DNA from 3 places in the Mesorhizobium subarcticum genome. Region 1 is predicted to be linked to each of the others. Evidence: predicted binding sites of a transcription regulator. Region 1 holds the regulator's gene; each other region holds the start of a gene.
What was found. The regulator PhoB, encoded in region 1, activates phosphate uptake and scavenging genes when phosphate is short. The targets are predictions, from matches to a motif close to TGTCATNNANCTGTCAT.
Positions count from the first base shown of each region.

Region 1 (3,275 bases):
ACACCCGCCAGGATGGCGGCTGTGAATCTCTTCATTGTATCCTCCCTGCGCCGCGTATGGCGCGACCAAACTGGCCCGAAGGCCGGCACAAAGGCTCTAATTTTTTCGAGCCTCGAAAAAACACTGATCCAACACCGAAACGCTGTCAACATCGATTCTGATGGATTTCGATGTCCCCACGAATTTTTTTCGAGCCTCGGAATAAATAAATGACAGGACGGCCCGCTTCTGCCAGTATTTGGGCGTGTCGTCGGCAGTGTTCGAGGGGCCGGAGGAACCGCGGCGACCGGGAGGATGTGGGAAAGCATGTCGGTCGGAATCCGCCACGACGATCTGCGCCGGCGCAACCGCGCCATGGTGATTGCGGCCGTGCGCCGGGCCGGTCGGCCCTCGCGCACCGAGATCGCGGCGACCACCGGCCTCAGCCACTCGACCATATCGGCGATTTCCTCCGATTTGATCGGCGAAGGCATCCTGGCCGAAGGCAAACCGAGCGAGGCCGGCGCGCTCAAACGCGGCAGGCCGCAGGTCGGCCTCGGCCTCAACCCCGAGGCCGCGGCCGTCATGACCGTGGTGCTGTCGCTGAATTTCCTCTCCGTCGCCGTCATCGACTATGCCGGCCAGGTGGTATCGGAGGAGCAGCGCCGGTTGGACACGCTGACTATGTCGCGCGAGGCGCTGATCGGCGAATGCGTGGCCATCGTGCGGCGACGCCTCGCGGATCCCGACATCGATGTCCGCAGCGTCGCTCGCATCGCGCTGGCGATCCAGGGCATCACCGACACCAAGGCCCGGGCAATGCTCTGGTCGCCGATCACGCCGCAGACCGACATCGCCTTCGCCGACATACTCGAAGCCGAATTCGGCATCCCCGCCACCATGGAAAACGACTGCAACATGATGGCGGTGGCGCTGCGCTGGCGCGATCCCGAACGTTATCGCGACGACTTCATCGCTATCCTGCTTTCGCACGGCATCGGCATGGGCCTGGTGCTGAAGGGCGAGCTGTTCACCGGCACCCATTCCTCGGGCGGCGAGTTCGGCCACATGATCCATCGGCCGAACGGCGCACTCTGCCGCTGCGGACGCCGCGGCTGCGTCGAGGCCTATGCCGGCAACTACGCCATCTGGCGCAACGCAAAACAGCTCGGCGAGGACACCGAGCCGGTCGCCGATGTCAGCGACGCGCAGATGCGGGCCCTTGCCGCCACGGCGCGGGAGCGGGACGGGCCGGAACGCGAAGCCTACCGCAAGGCGGGCGAGGCGCTGGGCTACGGCCTCGGCAGCCTGTTCGCCCTGATCGACCCCGCCCCCGTTGCCATGGTCGGTGTCAGCGCCGCCGCCTTCGACCTGATCGAACCGGCGCTGCGGGAGGCCATCGCCCAGACCGCCGGTGGCCAGCATTCGAAATCGATTTCCTTCGACACCGAGCCGAACGAACTGCCCCTTATCCGCGAAGGCTGCGCCATGCGTGCACTGACCTTCGTAGACCAGGAGATTTTCGCGCCGGGCGCGCAGGGTAAGTCAGGCGTTGTCGGCAAGAACGTTGCCTGAATAACGCGTAGGGATATGTTGAGATTCAAGTCAGGCCGAGTCGAGAATGGTGGGTTCCGAGAACCGGAACGGAGCGGACATTTGGGTCCGTGAGTACCGGAAGCGCAGGAAACTGTCATTCGCAGGCCGGCATCACCTGAATATCAGCATATCCCTAATCTTCCCTGATCGCGTAGCCCGCCCCGCGAATGGTGCGGATCACATCCGGCATGCGGCCATTGTTGACCGCCTTGCGCAGGCGGCCGACATGCACGTCCACCGTGCGCTCGTCGATGTAGATCGTTTCGCCCCAGACATTGTCGAGCAACTGGCTGCGCGAGAACACGCGGCCGGGATGGCGCATCATGAATTCGAGCAGGCGGAATTCGGTCGGCCCGAGCCGGATCTCGCTCTTCTTGCGATAGACCCGGTGTGATTCACGATCGAGCACGATGTCGCCGACCTTGAGCACGCTGGACAGCACTTCCGGCTTGGCGCGGCGCAGCAGCGCCTTGATGCGGGCCATGAATTCCGGCGTCGAGAACGGCTTGACCAGATAATCGTCGGCACCGGTCGAGAGGCCGCGTACGCGGTCGCTTTCCTCGCCGCGCGCTGTCAGCATGATGATCGGCAGCCGCTCGGTCTCGGGCCGCATTCTTAGCCGACGACAAAGCTCGATGCCCGACACCGCCGGCACCATCCAGTCGAGCACCAGAAGGTCAGGGACGTTTTCCTGCAGCCGGATTTCGGCTTCGTCGCCGCGCGTCACCACTTCGACCTGGTAACCTTCCGATTCCAGGTTGTAGCGGAGGAGCACGCCTAGCGGCTCCTCGTCTTCCACCACCATGATGCGTGGCGCGATCATCGGCTTGTCACCCTGTTATGCCGCCGGCGCCGACATTGCGGTCTCGTCCTGCTTCGGGCGATTGGCGGGCAGCTGCGTGCCGGTCAGCACATAATACGCATTTTCGGCGATGTTGGTCACGTGGTCGCCGATGCGCTCAAGATTCTTGGCGCAGAACAAAAGATGCGTACAGGCGGTGATGTTGCGCGGATCTTCCATCATGTAGGTCAACAGTTCGCGGAACACCGAGGTGTATTTGACGTCGATGCGCTCGTCGTCATTCCTGAGCTTGGCGAGAGCCGAAGCGTCACCCGCCGCATACTCCTCGACCACGCCATGCACCTGGATCAGCACCAGCTGTGCCATGGCATCGATGGAGTGCGACAGGTCGCGCGGCGTGGCGCTGAGACCGACGGTGCCGACGCGCTTGGCGATGTTCTTGGCAAGGTCGCCGATGCGTTCGAGGTCGCCGGCCATGCGGATCGAACCGACGACATGGCGCAGATCGTCGGCCATCGGCTGGCGCTTGGCGATCAGCGTGATGGCGCGGTCGTCGAGTTCGCGCTGGCGGGCATCCATGATGGCATCATCGGAGACGACGCGCTGGGCGAGAGCGTTGTCGGAGTTCAGCAGCGCCTTGGTGGCGCCGCCGACCATCGAGCCGGCGAGATCGCCCATGTCGCTGATCAGCTTGCTGATCTGTCCGAGCTCCTCGTCGAAGGCTGCAACCGTATGTTCGGCCATGATCCTGGTCCTCGTATGCGTGCGATCAGCCGAAGCGGCCGGTGATGTAGTCCTGCGTGCGCTTCTCGCGGGGCGACGTGAAGATCTTTTCCGTTTTGTCGAACTCGACCAGCTCGCCCAGATACATGAACGCCGTCTGCTTCGAGACGCGCGC
Region 1 is NZ_CM144237.1:2,091,661-2,094,935, reverse strand. It holds gene xylF (D-xylose ABC transporter substrate-binding protein) at 1-35, opposite strand, end outside; gene ACZYHG_RS10225 (ROK family protein) at 307-1,554, shown strand; gene phoB (phosphate regulon transcriptional regulator PhoB) at 1,709-2,398, opposite strand; gene phoU (phosphate signaling complex protein PhoU) at 2,414-3,121, opposite strand; gene pstB (phosphate ABC transporter ATP-binding protein PstB) at 3,147-3,275, opposite strand, start outside.

Region 2 (3,275 bases), 370 kb from region 1:
TTCGCCAAGGACATCGGCCTCGGCTGCCACGTCGAACCGGATGTACCACAATTGATCACCGCCGATCCGGGCCGGGTCAGGCAGGTGCTGCTCAACCTCATCGGCAACGCCATCAAGTTCACCGAAGGCGGCGGCGTGCTGGTCAGCGTTGCGCGTGCCCGCACCGAAACCAGCGACCGCATCTGCTTCACCATCACCGACACCGGCCCCGGCCTGCGCGACGAGGACATGGAGCGTATTTTCGAGGAGTTCGAGCAGGCCGACGGCACCTCGACGCGCACGCATGGCGGCGCCGGACTGGGACTTGCCATCTCCAAACGCCTGGTGGCCGCCATGGGCGGCACGATCTCGGTCTCCAGCCGGCTTGGCCAAGGGTCGGAATTCGTCTTTGAAATCCCGGCCACCGAGGCCACCGAGGCGCCTCAAGGCCGGCTGAATGCGCTTGCCGGCAGGCGCGCGGTGATCCTGTCCAGGAACGCCATCGAGGCCGACGCCATCGCGCGCACCATCCGCGCCAATGGCGGCACCGCCGGTATCGCCACCAGCGTGGCGCAGGCCGCGCCCTTTGCCGACGGCTGCGACGTGCTGCTGGTTGACGCCGCCATGGAGGAAAGTGACGGGAGGCTGCTTAAAAGGTTGCGCCAAAGCGGCTTTTCCGATTGCGAAGCCATTACGCTGATCGCGCCGACCGACCGCGGCATGCTTGGCGAGTTCCGCGCCAGCGGGTATGCGACATTCCTTGCCCGGCCGGTGCGCGGGGCAACGCTTTTGCGTGTGCTTTTGACCAGCCATGCGCCGGCCCTTGCCCAGCCACAGCCGGAAAAGCGCCGCGTCCCGGCGCTTCGCGCCCCAGGTGAGCGCCAGCAGGGCCTGTCCGTTCTGATCGCCGAAGACAACGACATCAATGCCATGCTGGCGCGAGCCACGCTGCTGAAGGCAGGGCACCGCGTCAAGGTGGTCGGCAATGGCAAGGCTGCCGTCGAGGCCGTCACCAGCGCCGGGCACAAGAACCGCTTCGACGTGGTGCTGATGGATCTGCATATGCCGGTCATGGATGGGCTGGACGCCATTGCGGCGATCCGTCGCCATGAGGAGGAAACATCGGCGCCACCCGTGCCGATCATGGTGCTGTCGGCCGATAGCCAGGAAAAGACGCGCCACGCGGTGCTCGCCCACGGCGCCAGCGGCTTCGTCACCAAGCCGCTCGATCCCGACGCCCTGGTCAACGCTGTCGAGGGTCAGGTCGCCGCTTGAGCCGCCTTTTTTCCTGCGCGCGACCCGTGCATGTCGCCCTGAAATGACCCGGTTTCCGGGACGACGACATGCATGAAAACAACGAACTGAAGCGCGTCGCCCTACCTCGCGCTGACCCCGCCGCGCTTGATGTTTTCCTCACCGAACGTAGCCGGTTGAGCGTTTTCGCCAGCCGACGAAGTATTGCCCGCGACGCCGTATCACGGTACTGTCACAATCCTGTTGCACCTACACCGTATCCCCGTGCCAAGAGGGATGGCTCGAAGGAGAATCACTCGTGCATACAGTTATGCCGGAATGTGACACTCGGCCGAACGCCAGCAGCGCCTTGCTCGCCGGACGTAACGTCGATTCCGTCATAAAGGGCGCAGCACTCGGCCGTATCGGCAATCTCGAAGTGCGGCTTGCCCGCAACGAGGCCGAGATTGCGGCCGCTCAGGAAGTGCGTTACCGGGTATTTTACGACGAACTTGGCGCCAGGAAGGACCTGTTCCAGGCGCATGACCGCCGTGACGCGGACCGGTTCGATCCGCTCTGCGATCATCTGCTGGTCCTGGATACCACCCTTTCCGGCCCCGAACATCGCCGCATCGTCGGCACCTACCGGCTGCTGCGGCAAGAAATCGCGGCCACCGCCGGCGGCTTCTATTCCGAAGGCGAATTCGAGCTGACCAAGCTCATCGCCCGTCACCCCGGCCAGCGTTTTCTCGAACTTGGCCGTTCCTGTGTTTTGCCGCAATACCGCTCGAAGCGCACCATCGAGGCGCTGTGGCAAGGCATCTGGGCCTACATCAATCACTACGAAATCGGCGTGATGACCGGCTGCGCCTCATTCCATGGCACCGTGCCGGCCGCGCATGCCGAGGCGCTCACCTATCTCGCCCATCACTGCCGCACCAATTCGGCCTGGGACGTGCGCGCGGTGTCCGATCGGTACTGCTCCATGGACCTGATGCCGATCGAGGCGGTCAACGCCAAGACGGCGATCGCGGCGATGCCGCCTCTGGTCAAGGGCTATCTGAGGGTCGGTGCCCGCATCGGCGATGGCTGCGTCATCGACCGCGAATTCTCGACCGTCGACGTCTTCGTGGTGATGCCGGTCAAGGAGATCGGCGCCCGCTACGTCAACTACTATGGCGGGGAAGCGCAGCGCTTTGCGGCGTGACGAATAGCGAATAGCGACGCCGCGATTCTGCGGCTTGTCATCCTACCCCCTACTCGCTTCTTTTCACGGAATGTCTTCCGGCCGCCGGCCGGGGCGGCTCTTGTAGGACGGAAACGACCAGCCGAAACGCAGCGCACCGCCGCGCACGGCAAGCGCCACGACGAAACCGGCCAACCCCGAGACAATCTGCGGTAAGCCGGCGACGTCGCCCAGTGTGAAGATTGCGGCGCCCGCCAGAGCGGCCGTGACGTAGATCTCCGGCCTCAGCAACACCGATGGCTCGCCGGCCAGCAAATCGCGCAATATGCCGCCAAAGGTCGCGGTCAGCATGCCGGTGATGATCGAAACGACCGGCGAGCCGGTGATGGCCAGGCCCTTTGCCGCTCCCATCACCGAAAAGGCGGCCAGCCCGATGGCGTCCAGCCACAGCAGCAGCTTGTAGCGGGATTCGACCCGATGCGCGGTGAAGAAGACCAGCACCGCCACCACCGCGCAGATCAGCACATAGTCGCGGTTTATCACCCAGAACACCGGCACATTGAGGATGAGGTCACGAAACGTGCCGCCGCCGATACCGGTGACGCTGGCCAGGAACAGGAACCCGATGATGTCGAGCTGTTTGCGCGACGCAGCCAGCGCCCCGGTCGCCGCGAAAACGGCGACACCGGCATAGTCGAGAAGGGCGATGGGATGCATGGAACGCCAAGGCAGTAGGGGAATAGGGCAGTAAGGCAGTATGTTTAACACGAAGCCGGAGGGTTGGGACGCCCCTATCCTCCTACTGCCCTACTGCCCTACTGCCCTACTGCCCGAACTACGCATCCTTCTCCGCCTGCTCATTCACCGGCCCCGGTTC
Region 2 is NZ_CM144237.1:2,462,779-2,466,053, reverse strand. It holds gene ACZYHG_RS12035 (hybrid sensor histidine kinase/response regulator) at 1-1,254, shown strand, start outside; gene olsB (l-ornithine N(alpha)-acyltransferase) at 1,544-2,419, shown strand; gene ACZYHG_RS12025 (trimeric intracellular cation channel family protein) at 2,483-3,115, opposite strand; gene grpE (nucleotide exchange factor GrpE) at 3,234-3,275, opposite strand, start outside.
Region 2: a site for PhoB is predicted at 1,464-1,480, ahead of olsB (l-ornithine N(alpha)-acyltransferase). Genes of this name have one in related genera too.

Region 3 (3,275 bases), 3.1 Mb from region 1:
ATCCATATCCCGAATGCTGCTTATTCGAATTTCGATGGCTTCTTCGAAGCCAACGGCCATTTCAATGCACTGGTCGGCTGCAACACCTGGACCGCCGCCGCACTGCGTACAGCCGGCCTGCGGACCGGCTGGTGGAACCCGCTGCCGGTTTCGCTGGGGCTGTCGATGCGGTTGTATGACTGATCTCGGCGCATCCGGTCGTCTCTTGCACCATGCCCTCGCTTCAGCGCGGGATGATCTTCTGTTGCTGCCAGCCATAAAGCCAGTCGAGATCAGCTGCGAGCTTGTCCGAGGAGCGCATTTTCAGGAATAGGTTGCGGGCAATCGCCACCGGACCCGCGGCATGCCAGGCCATGCGGTTGACGGCGCCGCGACGAGCAACCGCGGCGACACGAGGCTTTCGCAGATTTTCCCAGATTTGAAGATTTCTTGCTTGATCCCCAGGGAAGTCGGCAATGACACCCGCAAGTGTGGCCGCATCCTCGATCGCCATCGCCGCGCCTTGCGCCGCGAACGGCGTCATCGCATGCGCGGCGTCGCCTATCAGTACGATGCCGTTCGACGTGGTCCAGGGCTGCGTCTGTTCGACCGTGTGGAGCGGCCAGGTCAGCCACGGGCCGGCCAGTTCCACCAGCTTTACGAGACCTGGCGCGGTGCCCCGCATGGCGCCGGCGAGGATGCCGGGATCGGCATGGCCGGACCAGCCGTCGGCGATGCGCTCGCCTTTGGTGAAGGCCACGAGATTGAAGGCATCACCCTTGCTGACGGGATAGGCGACCATGTGGAATCCCGGATGCAGAAACGTCGTGACGCAATCGACCGCACCGATCGCGGCAAAGGCTTGCCCAGCGCTGCTGTCGGCTGCGACCGTGGCGCGCCAGGCCAACGCTCCTGAAAAGCGGCTTCTTGGCGATGCCATCCTCTTTGAATCGACAAGCGCGCGCACCAACGACCAGACGCCATCGGCGCCGACCAGCAAGGAGCCTTGTTCCTCTGCCGTCTTGCCGCCGATCTCGACAGTCGCGGTGACACCATGGCTGCCAGTAGCAATTTTCTCGACGCGCCCTCCGAGAGTGAGACGAATATCAGGCATCTCCGCAACGCGCGCCATCAGCGCGCCCTGCAGGTCGGCCCGGTGTGCGACGAGATAAGGAGCACCCCAGCGGCTTTCACCCGCTTGCCCGAGTGGCACGCGCGCCAGTTGACGCAGCGTCCTTGCGTCCTTCAGCACCACAGCCTCCGGCCGCACCGCCGCCGGCAGCAGCTGGTCGAGCACGCCAAGCTGGCGAAGGATGCGTGTCGCGTTGGGAGAAAGCTGGAGGCCGGCACCCACGGCTTCGAGCCGTTGTGCCTGTTCGTAAACCTGCACAGCATAGCCGCGTTCGGCGAAGGCGACGGCCGCAGTCAGCCCGGCAACACCGGCCCCGGCGATGATGACTTGCCGGGAGCGCTTTTCGTCCATCAGGTCTGTCGCGAAAGAATCAGGCGGCCTGGTCGATGTAGAGGCACCCGGCCGGCAGCGTTTCCGTCGCCTTCAGCTTCGGCGAATAGCGATAGAGCGTCGAGCAATAGGGGCAGACCTTCTCATTGTCGTCGCCCATGTCGAGAAACACATGCGGGTGGTCGAAAGGCGGATTGGCCCCCGTGCACATGAATTCCTTGACCCCGATGTCGATTGCCGGGTGGCCCGCATCGTTCTGGAAATGGGGAATGGAACCGCCTGCCATCGTCGTCTCCTTAACGCAGTCTCGCATGCATCTGGATCATAACAGGTCTCTTTGCAAGATCGATGAAATGAAACTGTCGCAAAAGCCTGTCAGAGGATAAGTTGAGCCGGTTAAGCGTGTGACCGCGGATGCCAAGCGATTCCGCGACGGATCATGCGTCACAAAAGCATGTTAGAGCGTCCATCGCCATCTGGCGGCGCTCCCAAAGGAACGGTTGCGGGCAGGAACCATGAACGAACTGAAGCCGGTGCAGAGCGAATTCGTCAATGTCGAGGTGGCCAGTTCAGAGGGCGGCAACCCGGATCGCTTCGTCAACCGCGAGTTTTCCTGGCTGCAGTTCAATCGCCGTGTGCTTGAGGAATCGCTGAACACCCATCATCCATTGCTGGAGCGCGTCCGCTTCCTGTCGATCTCGGCAGCCAATCTCGACGAGTTCTTCATGGTGCGTGTCGCTGGCCTCGCCGGCCAGGTGCGCGAAGGAATCACGCTGAAAAGCCCCGACGGCCGCACGCCCGAGCAGCAGCTCGAACAATTGCTGCGCGAGGTCGAACGGTTGCAGGAGGACCAGCAGAAGAGTTTTTCGGCGCTGACCGTCCTGCTCAACAAGGAAGGCATCGAAAGCATTGCGCGAGATGCTCTGACCAAGGACGAGAAGGTCTGGCTGGAAGACCACTTCCAGGAGCAGGTATTTCCGGTGCTCACCCCACTGTCGATCGACCCGGCACATCCATTCCCGTTTATTCCCAATCTCGGCTTCTCGATGGCGCTGCAGCTTCGTCACCGCAAGAACGGCGAGGAGATGAGCGCGCTCTTGCGCCTGCCAGTGGCGCTGAAGCGCTTCATCCGCTTGCCCGACCGCAAGCACCATGTCCGCTTCATCCCGCTGGAAGAGGCGGTCGGCCTCTATATCGGCAAGCTGTTCCCCGGCTACGAGGTCAAGGGTTCCGGCACGTTCCGCATCATTCGAGACAGCGATATCGAGGTCGAGGAAGAATCGGAAGATCTCGTGCGCCTTTTCGAGACGGCGCTGAAGCGCCGCCGCCGCGGTTCGGTGATCCGCATCGAATTCGACAAGCTGATGCCTGGCGAATTGCGTGACTTCGTCGCCGGCGAGCTCGGCGTGTCGTCGAGCCGTATCAGCGTGCTGACTGGCCCGCTGGCGCTCAGCCAGATCTCCGAAATCGTCTCCATCCCCCGCGACGATCTGAAGTTCACGCCCTACAATCCGCGCTTTCCCGAGCGCATCCGCGAGCATGGCGGCGACTGTTTCGCCGCAATCCGCGAGAAGGACATCGTCGTCCATCACCCCTACGAATCCTTCGACGTCGTGGTGCAGTTCCTGCGCCAGGCGATGGCTGATCCGGAAGTGGTGGCGATCAAGCAGACGCTTTACCGCACCTCCAACGACAGCCCGATCGTGCGCGCGCTGGTCGACGCGGCCGAAGCCGGCAAGTCGGTGACAGCACTTGTCGAGCTCAAGGCGCGCTTCGACGAGGAGGCCAACATCCGCTGGGCGCGCGATCTTGAGCGCGCCGGCGTCCAGGTCGT
Region 3 is NZ_CM144237.1:5,569,197-5,572,471, reverse strand. It holds gene ACZYHG_RS27375 (TIGR02117 family protein) at 1-183, shown strand, start outside; gene ACZYHG_RS27370 (FAD-dependent monooxygenase) at 224-1,462, opposite strand; gene ACZYHG_RS27365 (zinc-finger domain-containing protein) at 1,482-1,727, opposite strand; gene ACZYHG_RS27360 (RNA degradosome polyphosphate kinase) at 1,957-3,275, shown strand, end outside.
Region 3: a site for PhoB is predicted at 1,791-1,807, ahead of ACZYHG_RS27360 (RNA degradosome polyphosphate kinase). Genes of this name have one in related genera too.